Regions from separate parts of the Bradyrhizobium sp. ORS 86 genome, predicted to be linked through region 1. Evidence: predicted binding sites of a transcription regulator. Region 1 holds the regulator's gene; each other region holds the start of a gene.
What was found. The regulator LexA, encoded in region 1, represses DNA repair genes until DNA is damaged. The targets are predictions, from matches to a motif close to TGTTCNNNNTGTGTTCNG.
Positions count from the first base shown of each region.

Region 2: uvrA (excinuclease ABC subunit UvrA) is a predicted target of LexA. The motif match lies at 4,218-4,235, and genes of this name have one in related genera.
Region 3: dinB (DNA polymerase IV) is a predicted target of LexA. The motif match lies at 3,988-4,005, and genes of this name have one in related genera.

Region 1 is NZ_CP120699.1:3,761,536-3,768,072, forward strand. Features, by position in the region: gene P6U25_RS17320 (ComEC/Rec2 family competence protein) at 1-1,325, shown strand, start outside; gene P6U25_RS17325 (hypothetical protein) at 1,322-1,552, opposite strand; gene P6U25_RS17330 (hypothetical protein) at 1,700-2,128, opposite strand; gene lexA (transcriptional repressor LexA) at 2,430-3,134, opposite strand; gene glp (gephyrin-like molybdotransferase Glp) at 3,357-4,568, opposite strand; gene P6U25_RS17345 (HAD family hydrolase) at 4,597-5,223, opposite strand; gene arsC (arsenate reductase (glutaredoxin)) at 6,314-6,537, opposite strand, start outside.
Region 2 is NZ_CP120699.1:3,873,098-3,879,634, reverse strand. Features, by position in the region: gene gyrA (DNA gyrase subunit A) at 1-184, opposite strand, end outside; gene P6U25_RS17870 (DUF2306 domain-containing protein) at 413-811, opposite strand; gene P6U25_RS17865 (single-stranded DNA-binding protein) at 1,066-1,551, opposite strand; gene P6U25_RS17860 (outer membrane protein) at 2,427-3,173, shown strand; gene P6U25_RS17855 (outer membrane protein) at 3,413-4,075, shown strand; gene uvrA (excinuclease ABC subunit UvrA) at 4,326-6,537, shown strand, end outside.
Region 3 is NZ_CP120699.1:5,028,894-5,035,430, reverse strand. Features, by position in the region: gene P6U25_RS23490 (2-hydroxyacid dehydrogenase) at 1-17, shown strand, start outside; gene P6U25_RS23485 (class II aldolase/adducin family protein) at 37-774, shown strand; gene P6U25_RS23480 (glycerol-3-phosphate dehydrogenase) at 771-2,279, shown strand; gene P6U25_RS23475 (ABC transporter substrate-binding protein) at 2,353-3,576, opposite strand; gene P6U25_RS23470 (hypothetical protein) at 3,746-3,955, opposite strand; gene dinB (DNA polymerase IV) at 4,068-5,315, shown strand; gene P6U25_RS23460 (energy-coupling factor ABC transporter ATP-binding protein) at 5,622-6,326, shown strand; gene P6U25_RS23455 (energy-coupling factor transporter transmembrane component T family protein) at 6,323-6,537, shown strand, end outside.

The sequences.
Region 1 (6,537 bases):
CGCTGCTCGCGCTGTTCCCGGCGTTGACGGCCGGGCATCCGATCAAGAAATGGGCGGCCGCCGCAGCGCTCGTCGCTGCCGCCTTCTATCTCATGCTGTCGGGGGCGGAGGTTGCGACCCAGCGATCATTTTTCATGACGGCGGTGGTGCTGATCGCGGTGATCGTCGACCGCCGTGCGATCACCTTTCGCACGCTGGCGGTGGCTGCGCTGATCGTGCTCGTGATCGCGCCGGAAGCGCTGGTGCATCCGAGCTTCCAGATGTCGTTTGCGGCGACCCTCGGGCTGGTGGCGCTGGTGCAGATCGGGATGCCGAGCCTGCTCGCCTCGCCCGATCATTCGGTGACGGCGCGGGTGGCGCTGTGGGGCGGGCGCGAGATCGCCATGCTGGTGCTGGCTTCGCTGGTCGCCGGGCTCGCGACCACGCCCTACGCCGCGTTTCATTTCCACCGCGTCACGCCCTACGGACTGCTCGCCAACCTCGCGGCGATGCCGGTGGTGTCGGCGGTGGTGATGCCGGCAGGTCTGCTCGGGCTCGCAGCCATGCCGTTCGGGTTCGACGGCGTGTTCTGGGCGATCATGGGCGTCGGCATCGATTGGATGATCTTGGTGACGCAATGGGTCGCCGCCCTGCCGGGCGCGGTCGGGCGGATGGCCGCGTTCGGCACCGGGCCGCTAATCGTGGCGAGCGCCGGCCTCGTCTTGCTCGGCCTCTTGCGCACGCCGCTGCGCTGGTCGGGCGCGGCCCTGCTTGCGGTGGCGCTGATCTGGGCGCTGCGGGTGCCGCAGCCGGACGTCCTGGTCTCCGCCGATGGCCGCAATGTCGCGGTTCGCGGCGGCGACGGGCGGCTGCATCTGATGCGGAGCGGCAAGGATGCCTTTTTGGTGAAGGAATGGCTGGCGGCGGATGCCGATGCGCGGACAGCCGCCGATCCCTCGCTCGAAGACGGGGTCTCCTGTGACGAGAGCGGCTGTGTGGCCCAGGGGACTGGAGGCATGCTGGTTTCGTTGGCGACGCGGCCTGAGGCGCTGGTCGACGATTGCGAGCGGGCGGCGCTGATCGTGACGGTACGTCCGGTGCCGCAGGGCTGCGCGGCCTCCGTGATCGATGCCGAGCGGCTGCGGCGCCACGGCGCCCTGATGCTGCGCCGCATCGGCGGCGGCTTTGCCGTCGATGTGGTCAGGCCCGGCGGGATCGACCGGCCGTGGTCGCCGGCGGTTCCCGGCGATACCGAGAGCGAGGCCACGCTGCGCATACCCGGCCGTGCGCCGCGTCCGGCGGTGGACGCGACCCCGGCAGAGGCTGACCTGCAAGGCGACGATTAGGGCTGATCGGGCAGAGGAGCGGTGTTCGGCAGGTCAAAGGCGCCAAGATGGTACTCGTCCGAGTCAGGGTTGGCGTCAGCCTTCCTGACCAGGGTGAACGTCGCTTCGGGAAATTGCTGCCAGATCTTCAGGTCGTCGGCCGTCACCGTCAGCCAGCCGAACCGGAACATGTACCGGCCCGGCTCCGTGACGCGTCCAGCCCTTTGCCATGTGACCTTGTCGACCACCGAGCACGTCCTTGTCCGTGACCGATGATGCGCCAAGGCGCCGTCTAACGCAAACTCCCGATGCGCCCCGGAACCCTAAGTCCGGGGCCGCTCGAAATCGCTTAAGTCACCCGCCGCCGGACAATTCATCCAGCGGCCATGATGCGCTCAACCCAAAAACAGCGACGCGAACGCAGAGGGCCGCCGCTCGACCGCCTTCGGCTTCTCGACGACGGGCGGGTGGAGAGCAGGTAGCTGCAGCACGGTGACGCGTTGTCCTTCGACGAGCTGGGTCACCAGCACGTGGCTGCCGTCGGGGAATTCGACCGCATCATGATGGCGATCGGGCACGTCGGGCTCGACTTCGTTGAACACGCCGACACGGAAGCCGATCGTCTTGGTCCAGATCCAGCGGCTGTCGTAGCGGACGTTCTCGACGAACGCGAGCTCGGTGCCGGGCAGCATGCAGACCGCGACAGTCGGATCGCTCTCCGAAGCAAAGCCGCGGGTTGACGTGCCGCGGAATGTCGTGGTGATCAGCGTCTCTCCGACAATGGCGGGGCGCGATGCCACGGCGTGCAGACTATAGTCACACATCGGATGGCTCCTCATTTCGAGATAGCGACCCATGCCTCTCCTGAGGCGTGGGCCTCTACCAGAGTGGACAACAGCAAACGAGGTTCTTCCCGTTTCTGGGCGATTGTACGACTGGCAGCGCGAGCCTCCGATCACAAACACGCTACACCGTCCGGATGGTATCAGGACGCGCCGGAGGGCACTCACGCCGCGCAGTCCATGAAGCAACGGCGTTGCGCGCTGCTCGTTCCCTCGCAACGGATGTGCGACTGCACATAGACACGACGCGCTGCACGCGGTCGCCCCTGGACCTGGGGTGCGGTCAGTATTTGCGATAGAGCCCGATCAGCTTGCCCTGGATTCGCACGCGGTTTGGCGGCAGGATGCGCACTTCATAGGCGGTGTTGGCCGGCTCCAGCGCGATCGATGCGCCGCGGCGACGGAAGCGCTTTAGCGTCGCTTCCTCGTCGTCGATCAGCGCCACCACAATATCGCCGGTATTGGCGGTGTCGTTGCGCTGGATCAGCGCCATATCGCCGTCGAGGATGCCGGCGTCGACCATGGAATCGCCACGCACCTCCAGCGCATAATGTTCGCCGGCGCCGAGCATGTCCGGCGGCACGCTGATGGTGTGGCTGCGCGTCTGCAGCGCCTCGATCGGCGTGCCGGCCGCGATCCGGCCCATGACGGGGACGGCGACCGGACGGTTGCCATCATCCTCGGCGACCGGCGGCGTGCTACTGCGCTTGCCGAGCGTGCCCTCGATGACGCTCGGGGTGAAGCCGCGGCGGCCGTTGCCGCCGCCGGCCGACAGCTCCGGAAGCTTGATCACCTCGATGGCGCGGGCGCGGTTCGGCAGGCGGCGGATGAAGCCGCGCTCTTCCAGCGCTGTAATGAGGCGGTGGATACCGGACTTCGAGCGCAGGTCGAGCGCATCCTTCATCTCGTCGAAGGAGGGCGGGACGCCGGCCTCTTTCAGACGTTCATTGATGAAACGCAGAAGTTCGTACTGTTTGCGCGTGAGCATCTCGAGTATTCCCCCGGTTGATAGCGTCGTTCGATTCCGAGACCTTCAGGGAGCCTGATCGGGAGCGCGAAACTTGCGGCACTCCTCAGCGCGCTCCCATTCGTGGACACCAGTACTCGAAACAAATCATGAACGGACACTATATGTTCGATATGTGTTCCGCAACCACTTAATTTCCGGTGAATGCGGCCGACTGCGCACGATCGGCGCGGCCGCAACGCCTCATTCAGGGAGTGTCAGAATCTCACACGCCTCGCCTTTGACAGCCGCGGGCGCGAACGGCGGACGGATCACAAGTGCCCGTGCCGCAGCGAGATTTCCCAGCAGCGAGCTGTCCTGCTGGCTGACGGGTGTTGCGATCAGCGTGCCGTCGTCGCGCTCTTCGAGGCGCGCACGGAGATAGTCCTCGCGCTGATCGTTGGCGGCGAGGTCACGGCCGAGCAGGGCGCTCTTGCGGACATGATGAATCACTTTTCGGCCGCTCAGGGCCCGAATCAACGGCACCAGGAACAGGAAGGCGCAGACATACGACGACACCGGGTTTCCGGGCAGGCCGATCACCCGCATCGTTCCCAACCGGCCGTGCATCATCGGCTTACCCGGCCGCATCGCGATCCGCCAGAACGCCATCTGGACTCCCTCGGCGTCCAGTGACTGCTTGACGAGATCGTGGTCGCCGACCGAGGCGCCGCCTGTGGTGATCAAGATGTCGGCGTCCGCCTCCCGTGCCCGGCGGATGCCGGCGGTGGTGGCAGCGACGGTGTCGGCGGCGATCCCGAGATCGACGGTCTCCGCGCCCTCGGCGCGGGCAAGCGCCCGCAGCGCGTAGCCGTTGGAATAGACGATCTGGCCGGGGCCGGGGCGGCAGCCCGGCATCACCAGCTCGTCGCCGGTTGCCAGCACCGCGACCTTCGGGCGGCGGCGCACGGCGAGTTCCGGATAGTTCATGGCCGCGGCGAGCGACAGCGCGCGGTCGGAGAGGCGACTGCCGGCCGCAAGCAGTACATCGCCCTCGCGGAAGTCGACGCCCGCGAGGCGGATGTGCCGTCCCTTCGCGGCGGCCTCGGTGATCGTGATGTGACCGCCGTCGGTCCTGGTATCTTCCTGGATGATGACGGCGTCGGCGCCGTCGGGGATCACGCCGCCGGTGAAGATTCGTACCGCTTCACCCACGCCAACCGTGCGCTCGAACGGACGCCCGGCTGCGACTTCGCCGATCACCTTCAGCCTCGCCGACAGGTCGGACGCATCGGCCGCGCGCACCGCATAGCCGTCCATTGCCGACATCGGCTGCGGCGGCTGCGTGCGACGCGCCGCGACATCGCGTGCCAGCGTGCGGTGATAGGCGGCATCGAGCGCGACCGTCTCTTCCGGCAGCGGCTCGGCGCCGGAGAGAATGGCTGACAGGGCATCGGCAACCGGCATCAGGGCCACGGACAGGGCTCCTCAAATCCCAAGGGCTTCATATTCCAAGTGCGGCGAGTGCCCTTGCCACGTCATCCGTCGATGTCACGTGGACGGCACGAAGGCCGCGCGCCCGCGCGCCTTCGATATTGGCGGCCGTGTCGTCGAAGAACAGGATCCGCGACGCCGGCACGCCGATCGCTTTTACCACATGATCGTAGGCCTCGGCGTCCGGTTTTCGAAGGCCGATCGCCGACGACAGGAATACGTCGCGGAAATGGCTGAGCACATCGGCATAGGCGACCGAGAAATGCGCGACATGGGCCGGGTTGGTGTTGGAGAAGGCATAGAGCGGCAGCCGCCGCGCGGCCGTCGCCAGCAGCGGCGCGATCCCCGGCATTTCGCCGGTGAAGATCGCGTTCCAGCCCTCGAGGAACTGCGCATCGGTGAGGTCGATACCGAGCGACCGGCGCAGGTTCGCAAAAAACGCGGCGTCATCGACCTTGCCGGTCTCGTGATGCTTGAAGCTGTCATCGACGACGAAGCGCCTTGCGAGATCGGCAGGCGCGCAGCCGGCGTGCTCCGCCCAGCGCGCCATCACCCTGTCGAAGTTGATATCCAGCACGACGCGGCCGATATCGAACAGCAGCACGTCGACGGAATTGGGAGAGAGTTGCGTGGTCATTGCACGACCGATGTACGAAAATTGCGGGCAGGCGGCAACGGTTTCGATCTCCGCGGGAGCGCTCGTCGCGACGGGCACATCCTCGCGAGCGATGGATTGCGCGAATGATGGCTTGCATCCTGAGGTGCCCCAACAAAAGTGTCGTCCCGGCGAAGGCCGGGATCCATGACCACCGCATTTTGCTGATGAACGGGATGGTGGCCCCAGCGTCGCACAACGATGAACAGTTGGGGTAATGGGTCCCGGCCCCCCGTGCGCAATTGCGCACTAGGCCGGGACGACGCTGGGGATAGGCCTCGCTCGATGTCTCAACCCCGTCATTGCGAGGAGCTCGCGAGAAAATTGCAAAGCAGCGTTGCGCTGGAGCGACGACTGGTCAACCGAGCCTCGGCCAAGGCGAAAGCACCCCATCTCTCCGCCGTCATCCCCCGTGCATGCGGGGGATCCAGTACGCTGCGGCCTCGCGGATCAATCACTGCTGCCTCCGGAATACTGGATCGCCCGCCTTCGCGGGCGATGACAGGCATTGAGATATGGCTTGCGTTCTCGCGACATGATCTGTCCGAGCTTTGCATCTCGTTCCGCCCTCTTCGAGCAAGAGGGCGCAGGGAAAGCCGGGTGCCGATCGCACCCATGGGCCCCGAGCAAGGGTAGAAAGCTCGGGGGTAGGACCACAGGTGTAACCGGAGCAAGCCCGGCTTTCCCTGCGCGATGGGTTACGGCTTATACGTGCTCGCCCCGGCGAGACTGGGCTTGGTTGTCACCGCTGTTGCAAGACGCAATTGCGTCTTGCAACGGGACACCTGCCACCAGGGCGTCAGGCCTGCACGACTTCGCCGTCCGCCGTATGCGCACTCGTCAGTTGCGCAAGCGGCGTCCACCGCATCTCGACCCAGCACTCGTGACGATCGCGAAGCGCCCCTCAGGCGGGTGAGACGCGTTATTCATACACTGAGTTGTTGTTCCGTAAAACCGAAATATTTTGCGCGCCAGGGCTGGACATCTTCCGCGATGCGTGAAAGCGAAAGTGAGTTGCCCGTCGGGGCGGTTTGTCGCATCGGCACATTGTCAACCGGATCACGTCGGAAGCTCACCGAGCCTCAACCACTTCGCCATCCTCCTTGACGAACCGTCCGACCGGATGCTCGAGCAGGTCGACGACGGCCTCCGACGGGCGACACAACCGTACGCCCTTCGGCGTCACGACGATCGGTCGATTAATGAGAATGGGGTACGCCAACATGAAATCGAGCAATTGGTCGTCGGTCCATTTCGGATCGTCCAGGCCGAGCTCTTTGTATGGCGTGCCTTTCT
Region 2 (6,537 bases), 110 kb from region 1:
TCGAGTAGAGGATGCGCCGGTGCACCGGCTTCAGTCCGTCGCGCGCATCGGGCAGCGCACGCGACACGATCACGCTCATCGCGTAATCGAGGTAGGACTTTTTCATCTCGTCGAGAATGGAAACGGGACGAATATCTGAGGGCCCCGGCGGCTCGCCGGGCTTGTGGTCTTCGTTATCGGACAAAGGGGAAATCCGGTCAGTTCTACTTGGGAATCATATAGCGTATCGGGGCCGCGAAAACCACCCTCACCCGGCTTCGGCAAGCCGTTTTTCCGCTCGTTTTTTCATGGACTTACGAGGTGGTCTTGGGGTTCGAGACACAGAGGTCCGAGACGCCCTAGAGAGTGGCGAATAGCGAATGGAACCGCGTGCCTACCCGCACTTCGCCATTCGCCATTCGGTTTCTCTCGCTCACTGCCCAAACACCGCGGCATGCATGATCCGGCCGGGCACGAACGTGAACAGCCCGGCGATGACGAGCGCGCCGAAGAAGATGCCGATCATCGTGAACTTGTGGCGGCGGACATCGTGGGTCCGTGCGGCCATCACGCCGAGCACCAGCATCACCAACGTGAAGATCGACAGCAGATGGATCGGGCTCCACGGGCCCACCAGACGGATCTGATGGATCCAGAACGAGCTCACCGCCACGACGAGCATCAACGCCGCCCAGATCCAACCCAAGGCCCGGTGCGGCAGCGTGCCCTTGGGTGCTGCGAGCTGAATGGAGCCGAGCACGAAGGCAGCCATCGCCGCGAAGGCATGGAGCGGGATCGCGGGCGCTGCGTCGAGCAGAGGCGCAAGGCTCATGGTGACAGGCCTTCAGACCGGCGAGGGCAACAATGCTATCGAGGCAATGTAAATATCATTAACATTCAGATCTGTCAAAGCGGGGAATTCACTTCCCCGCACTATGCAAAGTAGATTCGATACGTCAGCCGCTTATCGGGCCACATTGCCAAGTCATGTGAAGATGCGAATATCAAGCATCAGGCAGCGGTCCCGCGAACATGCGTTCCACGGAACGGCGGCCTGCTGAATTGTTCGGAATCGCGCGATCCCGTTCAGAACGGGATGTCGTCGTCCATGTCGCTGTTGCGGCTGCCGGCGGCGACCGCGCGCCGCGGCGCGGAGCTCACCGGGCCAGATGACCCGAAATCGCTGCCGCCATCGTCGGAGAAGCTGCCGCCTCCGCCGCCACGCCCGTCGAGCATGGTCAGGTTGGAATTGAAGCCCTGCAGCACGACCTCGGTCGAGTATTTCTCGACGCCGCTCTGGTCGGTCCATTTGCGGGTCTGCAGTTGCCCTTCGATATAAACCTTGGCGCCTTTCTTAAGGTACTGCTCGGCAACCTTGCAGAGGCCCTCGTTGAAGATCACCACGCGGTGCCACTCGGTTTTTTCCTTGCGCTCGCCAGTGCCCTTGTCGCGCCAGGTTTCAGAGGTGGCGACGGAAAGGTTTGCGATTGGTCGGCCGTCCTGAGTCCGCCGAATTTCCGGATCCTTGCCGAGGTTGCCGACCAGAATCACCTTGTTCACGCTTCCCGCCATTGCTTCATCTCCACTCAAAACCGGGCAGCCGGACATCAGCCGCCGCTCTCAACCTTCGCCACTTACTGCAGGCGTCGCGAACGACCCTATACGCCGGCACCGCCGCGCCGCCTCCGCTATTCGCGCGGCCCCTCGCCGGTTATCCCCACATATAGCATCGCGCAGCGAAATGTTCCAGGTTTGTTCCGTGCAACCTGCCGTGGCAGGCAATCGCTCGGGACAGAGCAGCAGCGAATAGCCGGCCAAAATCACGCGTCGTAATAACTACAGACGAGTCAATGGCTTGCTCGAGAAGCACTTCTTCGCGCGAGTGTGGCTGTTCGGAGACGGCATTTCCGGTTGAATCGGCGTATAAATGCGATCGGATGGCATGGGCGCTCGCGTCGCCGCTTCGGGACCAAGGGAAGCGGCGTCCAGACTTGCCAGCAAAGAAGCATTTGCTAGCTACAACCAGGCGGGCCTTTATCAGCGGCCTCGAAGCGAGGGCGACTGTGCTGATCCCGGACGCGCTTTCGCACCTTCGTAATCGACACACTCCGTAATCGACACCCCTCGCCGCCTGCAGCGCTTCCGATCTCCGCCGCGGTAGCGCGCGGTCGCCACGCCTCCAATCCCGCTTGCGGCGGGCGTGGTCCGATCACCCAATCATGCAAGACAACACCTGCACGCTGAACACCCCGGACGACCGGGCCACTTTGCGATTTCGGATTTCCCGATGTGTGGTCGGAACCCCTTCAAGTGTTAAGCAGTTGTAAAAAATGGAACCGATGCAACTTGTTGGCGACTGTGGCCGCGCAGTGACAGCCCTTCCGGGAAACCCGTGGTAGCTTCGGCTTCAAGTTTAGAGCTTCCGAATTCTCAGGAAGGGGGATCCCATGAAGAAGTTCCTGATCGCAACGGTCAGCATCGCCGCTCTCGGCATCACCTCCGCGTCGGCGGCCGACCTCGCCGCGCGTCCCTACACCAAGGCGCCGCCGCCGATGATCGCCGCCGTGTACGACTGGAGCGGGTGGTACATCGGCGCCAACGGCGGTTGGGGCTCGAGCCGCAATAGCTGGAACTCGGTCTCTCCGTTCCTGATCGGCGCGGAAGGCAGCCATGATGCGACCGGCGGCGTGGCCGGCGGCCAGATCGGCTATCGCTGGCAGGCGGGCACCTGGGTGTTCGGCCTTGAAGCACAGGGCGACTGGGCCGATCTGAAGGGCAGCAACGCGAGCCTGCTGTTCCCCGGCTTCATCAACACCTCGAAGATCGATGCGTTTGGCCTGTTCACCGGCCAGATTGGCTATGCCAACAACAACGTGCTGCTCTACCTCAAGGGCGGCGCCGCCGTGACCTCGAACAAGTACCGCATCAACGATCTCACCGGCGCGCTGTTTGCGAGCAGCGGCGACGACACCCGCTGGGGCGGCACCGTCGGCGTGGGCCTTGAATTCGGCTTCGCGCCGAACTGGACGGCCGGCATCGAGTACGACCACCTGTTCATGCAGGATCGTACCCTCAACTTCACCTCGCCGGTCACCGGTCTTACTGTCGCCAGCGATAGCATCCGTCAGGACGTCGATCTCGTCACCGTCCGCTTGAACTACAAGTTCGGCGGCCCGGTCGTCCCGCGCTACTGATCGAACTGATACAATCTAGCGTAAAGGCCGGCCTCGTGCCGGCCTTTTTGTTGCCTGGAGAGCACAGGCTGGTGCCCGATATGGGCATCAGATCGCGCGTTTGCCGTGCATTGTTGCTTTCTGGATACACAAGTTCCAGGTTATCCGTGTAGAAACGCGCCAGCGTCACGCAACACTGCTGTGACGTTCCCTTCAAGGATTGAAGGGACAACAAGAAGAATGGGACTGGGATTTTGAAAATGAAGACCGTTTTGCTGGCGTCGGCCGGCTTGCTTGTTTTGAGTGCGTTTGCTCCGGCCTCGGCCGCGGACTTGGCGGCGCGTGCGCCCTACGTGAAGGCTCCGCCGCCCGCCGCGATCTACAACTGGACCGGCTTCTACATCGGCGGCTTCGGCGGCTATGCCAGCGAGAATGGCGACTCCAGCCCGAAGATGAGCGGCGGCTTCGCCGGCGGCACGATCGGCTACAACTGGCAGACCAGCAACATCGTGTTCGGCATCGAGGCCGATGGCGGCTGGGCTGACGTCGACGCCTCGGTGTCTGCGCTGGGTGTCACCGCGAAGAGCAAGATCGATTCGCTCGGCACCGTGCGTGGCCGCCTCGGCTTCGCAGTCGACAAGGTGCTGTTCTACGGCACCGGCGGTTACGCCTGGGCCAACAACGAGCTCAGCCTCAGCGCGCTGGGCGTGACGGTCTCGGAGAGCCACTTCCACTCCGGCTGGACCGTCGGTGCGGGCATCGAGGCGTTCTTTGCTCCGCAGTGGTCGGTGAAGGGCGAGTACCTCTATCGCAGCCTCAGCAGCGAGAACTACTTTGGTGTTCCGTCCGGCGATCTGAACCTGCACAGCGTCCAGGTCGGCGTGAACTATCACTTCGGCGGGCCGGTCGCCGCGCGCTACTGATCGACGTTCACGACACCGTCGTGATGAAAAGGCCGGCCTTACGCCGGCCTTTTTTGCTTGGCGAGAATCGTCCTGCTGACGGCTGCTGCCATCCGGCAAACTATCCGTTGATGGACCCAACACGGCACTGGAAATCCGCCGCCGTTCTTCCTACGTTCCAGTCTTCACACACCCATCGGCGCAAGGTCCCGGCATCACCGGTGACGCGCGCCCAAAAAGGCGCAAACACCAGGCGCCCGGAATCGCCGCAATGGATGAAGTGCTGAAGTCGAAGCGCCAACAGACCGCGGGCTCCTCGTCGCGCGCCATCACGATTCGCGGCGCCCGCGAACACAATCTGAAGAACATCGACGTCGAGATTCCGCGCGACAAGCTCGTGGTGTTCACGGGCCTGTCCGGTTCCGGCAAATCTTCGCTCGCGTTCGACACCATCTACGCCGAGGGCCAGCGCCGCTACGTCGAATCGCTGTCGGCCTATGCACGCCAGTTCCTGGAGATGATGCAGAAGCCCGACGTCGACCAGATCGACGGCCTGTCGCCGGCGATCTCGATCGAGCAGAAGACGACATCGAAGAACCCGCGCTCGACGGTCGGCACCGTCACCGAGATCTACGACTACATGCGCCTGCTGTGGGCCCGCGTCGGCGTGCCCTATTCGCCGGCCACCGGGCTTCCGATCGAGAGCCAGATCGTCTCGCAGATGGTCGATCGCGTCCTGGCATTGCCCGAAGGCACGCGGCTCTATCTGCTGGCACCGGTCGTGCGCGGCCGCAAGGGCGAGTATAAGAAGGAGCTCGCCGAATATCTCAAGAAGGGCTTTCAGCGGGTCAAGATCGACGGCACCTTCTACGAGCTCGCGGAGGCGCCCGCGCTCGACAAGAAATTTCCGCATGACATCGACGTCGTGGTCGACCGCATCGTGGTGCGCCCCGACCTCGCCCAGCGCCTTGCGGAAAGCTTCGAGACCGCGCTGAAGCTCGCCGACGGCCTCGCCGTGATCGAGTACGCCGACGCGCCGGCAGCGGCTGCGAGCGAAGACAGGAAGAAGACCGCGAAGATCCACGACAAGAGCGGCCCCGAGCGCATCCTGTTCTCGGAGAAGTTCGCCTGCCCGGTCTCCGGCTTCACGATCCCCGAGATCGAGCCGAGGCTGTTTTCGTTCAACAACCCCTATGGTGCCTGCCCGGCCTGCGGTGGCCTCGGCGTCGAGCAGCATGTCGACGAGGATCTCGTCATCCCCGACAAGGAGCTGACCCTGCGCAAGGGCGCAATCGCGCCATGGGCGAAGTCGTCCTCGCCCTATTACATCCAGACGCTGACCGCGCTCGGCAAGCACTACAAGTTCACGCTCGACACCAAGTGGAAGGACCTGCCGAAGAAGGTTCAGAACGCGCTGCTGTACGGTTCCGGCGACGACGAGATCAAGTTCTCTTACGAGGACGGTGTGCGCTCCTACGACACCAAGAAGCCGTTCGAGGGCGTCGTCACCAACATCAACCGCCGCTACCGCGAGACCGAGAGCGAGTGGGCGCGCGAGGAGCTCGGCAAGTATTTCTCCGATGTGCCCTGCGAGGGTTGCAACGGCTACCGGCTGAAGCCGGAGGCGCTCTGCGTCAAGGTCGGGGCTAAGCATATCGGCGAGATATCAGAGCTGTCGGTCAAGCGCGCCGGCGAATGGTTCGAGACGGTACCGGAAGCGCTGAACGCCCAGCAGAACGAGATCGCCGCCCGCATCCTCAAGGAGATCCGCGAGCGCCTGACCTTCCTGCTCGACGTCGGCCTGAATTACCTGACGCTGTCGCGCTCCTCCGGCACACTCTCCGGCGGCGAGAGCCAGCGTATCCGCCTGGCGTCGCAGATCGGCTCGGGGCTGACCGGCGTGCTCTACGTGCTGGACGAGCCGTCGATCGGCCTGCACCAGCGCGACAACGCCCGCCTGCTCGACACTCTGAAGCGGCTGCGCGATCTCGGCAACACGGTCGTGGTCGTCGAGCATGACGAGGACGCGATCCGCCTCGCCGATTACGTGCTCGACATCGGCCCCGGCGCCGGCATGCATGGCGGCCATATCGTGGCGCAAGGCACGCCCGACCAGATCATGCGCAATCCGAAGTCGCTGACCGGCAAGTATCTGACCGGCGAGCTCTCGGTCCCCGTGCCCGATCGGCGGCCGCCGAACCATCGCCGCACCATCAAGGTCGTCAACGCCCGCGGCAACAATCTGAAGAACGTGTCGGCGGAGATTCCGCTCGGCCTGTTCACCTGCGTCACCGGCGTCTCCGGCGGCGGCAAGTCGACGCTGTTGATCGACACGCTCTACCGCGCCATCGCCCGCAAGCTCAACAACGCCAGCGAGGGCGCCGCCCCGCACGACCGCATCGAGGGGCTCGAGCATATCGACAAGATCATCGACATCGACCAGTCGCCGATCGGCCGCACCCCGCGCTCCAACCCCGCGACCT
Region 3 (6,537 bases), 1.3 Mb from region 1:
CGCTCAATCCGTGCTGAAGACGAAAGGTGCCTTGATATGACCCGCGAGGAACGAGAGCTGCGCGAAGCGATCATCACCAAGTGCCGGTGGATGAATGCGTCGGGTCTCAACCAGGGAACGTCAGGAAACATCTCCGCCCGCTACAAGGACAGGATGCTGATCACGCCGTCGGCGACGCCCTACGACGCGATGAAGCCTGAGATGATCGCATCGATGCCGCTCGAGGGCCAGTATGGGTCGTGGGAAGGCCCGCTGCAGCCCTCCACTGAATGGCGCTTCCATCTCGACATCATGCGCGGCCGGCCCGACGTCGGCAGCGTCGTGCACACCCATTCGACCTATGCCACGGTGCTGGCGATCGCACGCAAGTCGATTCCAGCCTGTCACTACATGATGGCGGCGTTCGGCGGCCACGACATTCGCTGTGCGGGCTATGCGCGCTACGGCACGGCGGAGCTGTCCGAACTCGCGCTCGCCGCACTCGAGGGCCGCAACGGCTGCCTGCTGGCCAATCACGGCATGATTGCCGTCGGCCCGAACCTGGACAAAGCAATGTGGCTTGCGGTCGAGCTCGAGACCATCGCGCGACAATATTATCTCTCGCTTGCGCTCGAGACCCCGCACATTCTCAGCGAGGACCAGATCGCGGAAACGGCGCAGGGATTTTCGACCTATGGTCTCCAGACGCCGAAGCCAAAGCCCGCGAAGGCGCGCACGGCTGGAAAAGCCGCAGCCCGCCGACGGGTCGAGAAGAAGCGCAGCGGGACGCGATGAGTGCAGCCGCACCGGGCACGGGCAGTGACCACGGGCTCGTCGATATCGCCATCATCGGTGGCGGCATCAATGGCGCCGGCATTGCCCGAGATGCGGCCGGCCGCGGCCTCAAGGTCTTGCTGTGCGAGAAGGATGACTTTGCCGAGGGCACCTCGTCGCGCTCGGGCAAGCTCGTGCATGGCGGGCTACGCTACCTCGAATACTACGAATTTCGCCTGGTCCGCGAGGCTTTGATCGAGCGGGAGGTGCTGCTGGCGTCGGCGCCGCACATCATCTGGCCGATGCGCTTCGTGCTGCCGCACTCACCTGAGCAGCGGCCGGCGTGGCTGGTGCGGACCGGGCTGTTTCTCTACGATCATCTCGGCGGCCGCAAGCAGCTCCCGCCGAGCCGCGGGCTCGATCTGTCCCGGGTGCCTGAGGGCGCGTCGCTACGTCCCGAGTTTCGCCGTGGCTTCGAGTATTCGGATTGCTGGGTCGACGATGCCAGGCTCGTGATCCTCAATCTGATCGATGCCGCCCGCAACGGCGCCCGGATATTGCCGCGAACGCGCGCGGTGGGCGCTCGACGGGAGGGAGAGAGCTGGCGCCTCGAGATGCTGGCTGAGGACGGCCGCCTGCAGGTGGTGCGGGCGCGAGCGCTTATCAATGCGGCCGGCCCGTGGGTCCGCGATGTCGTGCAGGGCGTCGCAGGATTGAACTCGGCGCACAATGTGCGGCTGGTCAAGGGCAGCCACGTCGTCGTGCCGAAGTTCTGGAGCGGTCCGCAGGCCTATCTGCTTCAGAACGAGGATCGCCGCGTCATCTTCGTCAACCCCTACGAGGGGGATCTGGCGCTGATCGGGACCACGGATATTCCCTATGACGGCCGCGCGGAGGACGTCGCGATCGACGGCAGCGAGATTGCCTATCTGCTCGGGATACTGCGCCGTTATTTTCGCGCGTCCCCGTCCGAAGAGGATATCGTGCACGCCTTTTCCGGCGTGCGACCACTCTATGACGATAATTCCGCGAATCCCTCCGCGGTGACGCGAGACTACGTTTTCGAAGTTCATGGAACGACGGAGCAGCCGCCGCTGCTCGCGATCTTCGGCGGCAAGATCACGACCTATCGCCGGCTCGCCGAGCACGCACTCGGTCGATTGCAGCCCTGGTTTCCCTTGATGTCATCGGCGTGGACGGCGCGAAAGCCGCTGCCGGGCGGCGATATCGGCAGCACCTTCGAGGGCTTTGCGACCGACCTGGCACGCGCCTACGCCGATTTGCCTCAACAGGTCGTCCACCACTATGCGCGCCTGTACGGTACGCGCGCACGCGATCTTCTCGGATCGGCACGCAGTGTTGCCGATCTCGGTCGTCATTTCGGTGGCAATTTCTATGAGCGCGAAGCTGTCTATCTCCGCGAGACGGAGTGGGCGACAAGGGCCGCAGACTTCCTCGAGCGACGCACCAAGCACGGCCTGCACCTGACGCGCGCGCAACGCGATAGCTTCGAAAGCTACTTGTGAACAGAGGCCGTTCGAGGAAGCTCAGGCATAGCGGCAGGGGCGAGGCAATCGTCCCTGCCATGCGCAGTTATCGTCACTGCGTCTTGGTGATGTAGGGGCAGCCGCCTTCGTTGAGCGGACGGAAGGCCTGGTCGCCGGGGATGGTCGCGAGATACTCGTAGAGATCCCACTTGCTCTTGGACTCCTCCGGCTTCTTGATGCGCATCAGATACATGTCGTGCACCATCCGGCCGTCATTGCGTACGACGCCGCCCTGAGCGAAGAAATCATTGACCGGCGTCCTGCGCATTTGCGCAATCACCGTTTCCGGGTCGACCGAGTTGGTGGCAGCCACAGCCTTGAAATAGTGCCGCAGCGCGGAATTCACGCCGGCCTGGTATGCCGTCGGCATCGCGCCGTGCCGCTTGAAGAACTCCTGCGAGAATGCGCGCGTCTCCGGCGTGCGGTCCCAATAGAAGGAGTCCGTGAACAGGAGGTCATGCGCATGCTGCAGGCCGAGTGCCGGCACGTCGGTGAGCGTCACCTGCAGCGCGACGACCTGCATGCTCTCGCGGATATTGAACTCATCGCCCTGGGCGACCGCGTTGCGGAAGTCGGAGCCGGCATTGGCGAGCGCCAGGATCTTGGCCCCGGACGATTGCGCCTGCAGCAGGAATGACGAGAAATCCGCGGTGTCGAAGGGATGCCGGACCGCGCCCAGCACCTTGCCGCCGGCAGCCGTCACCGCCTTGCTCGCGTCGCGCTCCAGCGCCTGGCCGAACGCATAATCCGCGGTGAGGAAAAACCACGGTGTGCCGCCGCGCGCGACCACGGCTTTGGCGGTGGCGTTCGAGGAGGCATAGGTGTCGTAGGTCCATTGCACGCTTGTTGGCGAGCACTGCTTGCCGGTGAGTTCCGACGAGCCGGAGCCTGAGATCAGGAACAGCTTCTTGCGCTCGCGGGTCACGGTCTGGATGGCGAGTGCCACGGCTGAATTCACACCCTCGGCGATCACGTCGACGCCCTTGGTATCGATCCAGTTGCGGACGATTCCGGCCGCCACATCGGGCTTGTTCTGGTGATCGGCCGAGATGATCTCGATCCGGCGTCCCGCGACCGTGCCGCCGATTTCCTCGGCCGCCATTTGCGCCGCGATCACCGAGCCGGTGCCGTTGCCATCGGAATACTGCCCGCTCATGTCGGTGATGATGCCGACGCGCAATACGCCGTCGTCGGCGCGAGCGGTACTTGCCGCGAACAACAGAGAAGTGCCGAGCGCAATCAGCAATGAAAATGGCGAAGCTTTGGTCCAGATCATTTCCGTTCTCGAGTGGAGGATATCGGGGCGTCTACTGCAGGAGTTACTTGCCCACCACAACCTCTTCCCGAGCATGGCGCTCTGCGCCAACGCGACGCTTCGACAACTCAGCTCAAGCAACAAAATCGATCAGATGCCGCCTGAAGGAAAATGCGCGCTTATGCGAGGCCTAATCCCGCGCACGCCCTGTGCTTCGTCCGCGCGCGTAACCCTTCGACGTCGCCGCGCAGATGTCTTCCAGTTCAGCTTCGAGAAGTCCCTTGGCGACGATCAGCGCGCGGACCGCGGCACGCGGGTCGCCGTCGCACGCCGCGATCACTTGATCGGCCGCCCGATCCAACGGATCGCGCCTTTGCAGCGTCTTTGAAACGGCTGGCATATCGAAGATTCCCGATTGACCGGCCTTGATGATGTTCCTATTTTGTTCTCATGTCAATCGCTGCCCTGCGATAGCGGCATCAAGTTTTGGTCAGCACAGGTGAACGGTTGGGATGGCAACAGCAGGCACCATCCTCCACGCGGACCTGGATGCATTTTATGCGTCGGTTGAGCAACTGCTGGATCCATCCTTGCGTGGCCAGCCTATTGCCGTCGGTGCCGGAGTGGTGCTTGCCGCTTCGTACGAAGCGAGGGCATTCGGAATCCGTGGCGGCATGTCGGGACGCCAGGCGCGCGAGTTGTGTCCGCAGCTCATCTTTGTCGGCGGCCACTTCAAGGACTATCAGCGGCTGGGTGACGCCGCCATCGGGGTGCTCGGCGATTTCACGCCGCTCGTGGAACGGATCTCGATCGATGAGGCCTTTGCCGACGTTGCCGGCTGCACCCATCTGTTCGGCACGCCCGCCGAAATCGCGGCGGCGATCCGCCGGCGCGTGCGCACCGAGCTTGGCCTGCCGATTTCGGTGGGTGTCGCACGCACCAAGCACCTCGCCAAGATCGCCTCGCAGGTTGCCAAGCCTGACGGGCTCGTGGTGGTCGATCCCGCCCGTGAGCTGGAATTCCTGCACCAACTGCCGGTCGAATTGATGTGGGGCGTGGGCCCGGTCACCAAGGCTCGGCTGGCGGCAATCGGCGTGTCGACGATTGGGCAGCTTGCCAAATTGCCCGGCTGGTCGCTCGAGCGGTTGCTCGGACCGGCGGCGGGGCAGAAACTCTCGGAGCTGGCCTGGAATCGTGATCCTCGGCAACTGAAGCCTCACCGTCGGGCCCGATCGGCTGGGGCGCAGTCGGCGATCGGCAGGAAACCCGCCGCTGAGCGCGTCATCCGCCCGACCCTGCTTCACCTCGCAGATCGCGTCGCCACTCGGCTCCGCGCAAAGTCCAGGCCCGGCCGAACGATCACGGTGCGCGTGCGTTTCGCCGACTTGAGCTCGGTGACGCGCTCGACCACGCTCGATGTGCCGATCTCGGCCACCATGATCCTCGCCGAGCTTGCCGAGGAATTGGTGCGTACGATCCTGGCCGATCACCCGGATGAGAAGATCATCTCGTTGCTGGCGATCTCCGTCTCGCATCTCGAGGAGCACTGGGATCTCGAACTCGAGCTCCCGTTCGGGCTTGACGATCAGGCGCGTCGCCCCGGCAGCAAGCTCGGCTTGGCGCGTTGGGCGGCAGACTGCGCCATCGACAAGATCCGCGATCGCTTCGGATGGGATGCGATCGGATACGGCTCGGTGGCACTTGGCTTCTCTCGTTCGGTGCCTGACGCGTTCCGCAAGCTGGCCGAGAAGGATCTGTAGCCAGTGACGGTATCTCGATCGTCGGTCTGGGTGCAGGGCAAGCCAGCCGGGAGTGTCAGCTATCTCCGTTCCCCAATACCAATGGATCGGGCAAACCCGCTCAGATCCTAGACATCCACTCATTCGACCGGGTGGAGTTTTCGGCGCGCACGGGCTACTGGTGGCGGGCTTCCTGGCCTGCGACAGGGGCTTTGAGAACGGCCGAAGACTATGGGATTCCTCGATATTTTGCGGTCAAGGCGCAGCCCCGGCGGGCACCAGGGCGATGCGGGCGAGCCTCGCCGTGCGGCGCCGTCTGTTGGGGTCGTGTTCGATCAGGTTTGCCTCAGTCGGGGAGGCAACCGGATTTTCGATGGCCTGTCGCTCGAGCTGCGTGAGCGGCGAATTGGGTTGGTCGGCGACAATGGCTCGGGCAAGAGCACGTTGTTGCGCCTCGCCAACGGCCTGCTGTCGCCCGAACGCGGCGAGGTGATTGTCAACGGACATCGCACGACGCGGGCGGGCAGGGAACCGCACGCCGATGTCGGATTCGTGTTCCAGAATCCTGACCATCAAATCATCTTTCCGACCGTCGGCGAGGAAGTCGCTTTCGGCCTGATCGAAAGTGGCCGGACCGCGGCTCAGGCCAAGCAGGCGGCGAGCGATCTGCTGGCCGATCACGGCTGCGCCGAGTGGATCGATCGCGCGATCCACGACCTGTCGGAGGGACAGAAGCAACTCGTCTGCATCCTGGCGATCCTAGCGACCGAGCCGAAGATAATGCTACTCGACGAACCATTTTCCAGCCTCGACCTGCCGACGCGGTTGTCGCTGTCGGCAAGGCTTGCGCGGTTGCCGCAGCAGATCGTGATGGCGAGCCATGACCTCGATCTGCTGCACGATTTCGATCGCGTGATCTGGCTGGAGAAGGGGCAGGTGAGGGCCGACGGCACGCCTTCGCAGGTGTTCCCGGAATACCGGGCGCATGCCGCCGCGCGGGGCGCGTTGATGCTGGAGAGCGGCGCGGCATGATGAGCGGGTATCTGTCCCGCGCGACGTGGCTGCATCGGCTTCCTGCGGGTCTCAAGCTCCTCGCGGTCGCGGGCATCAGTATCGTGCTGTTGCCGATGCAGGACTGGCGGCTGCTCGCGCTCTGCCTCGCCGTCGTGGTCGGCATCTATGCGGCGCTGGGCCGCGACGCGGTGCGGCGGCTCGGCCTGTTGAGGCCGATCGCTCCGCTGCT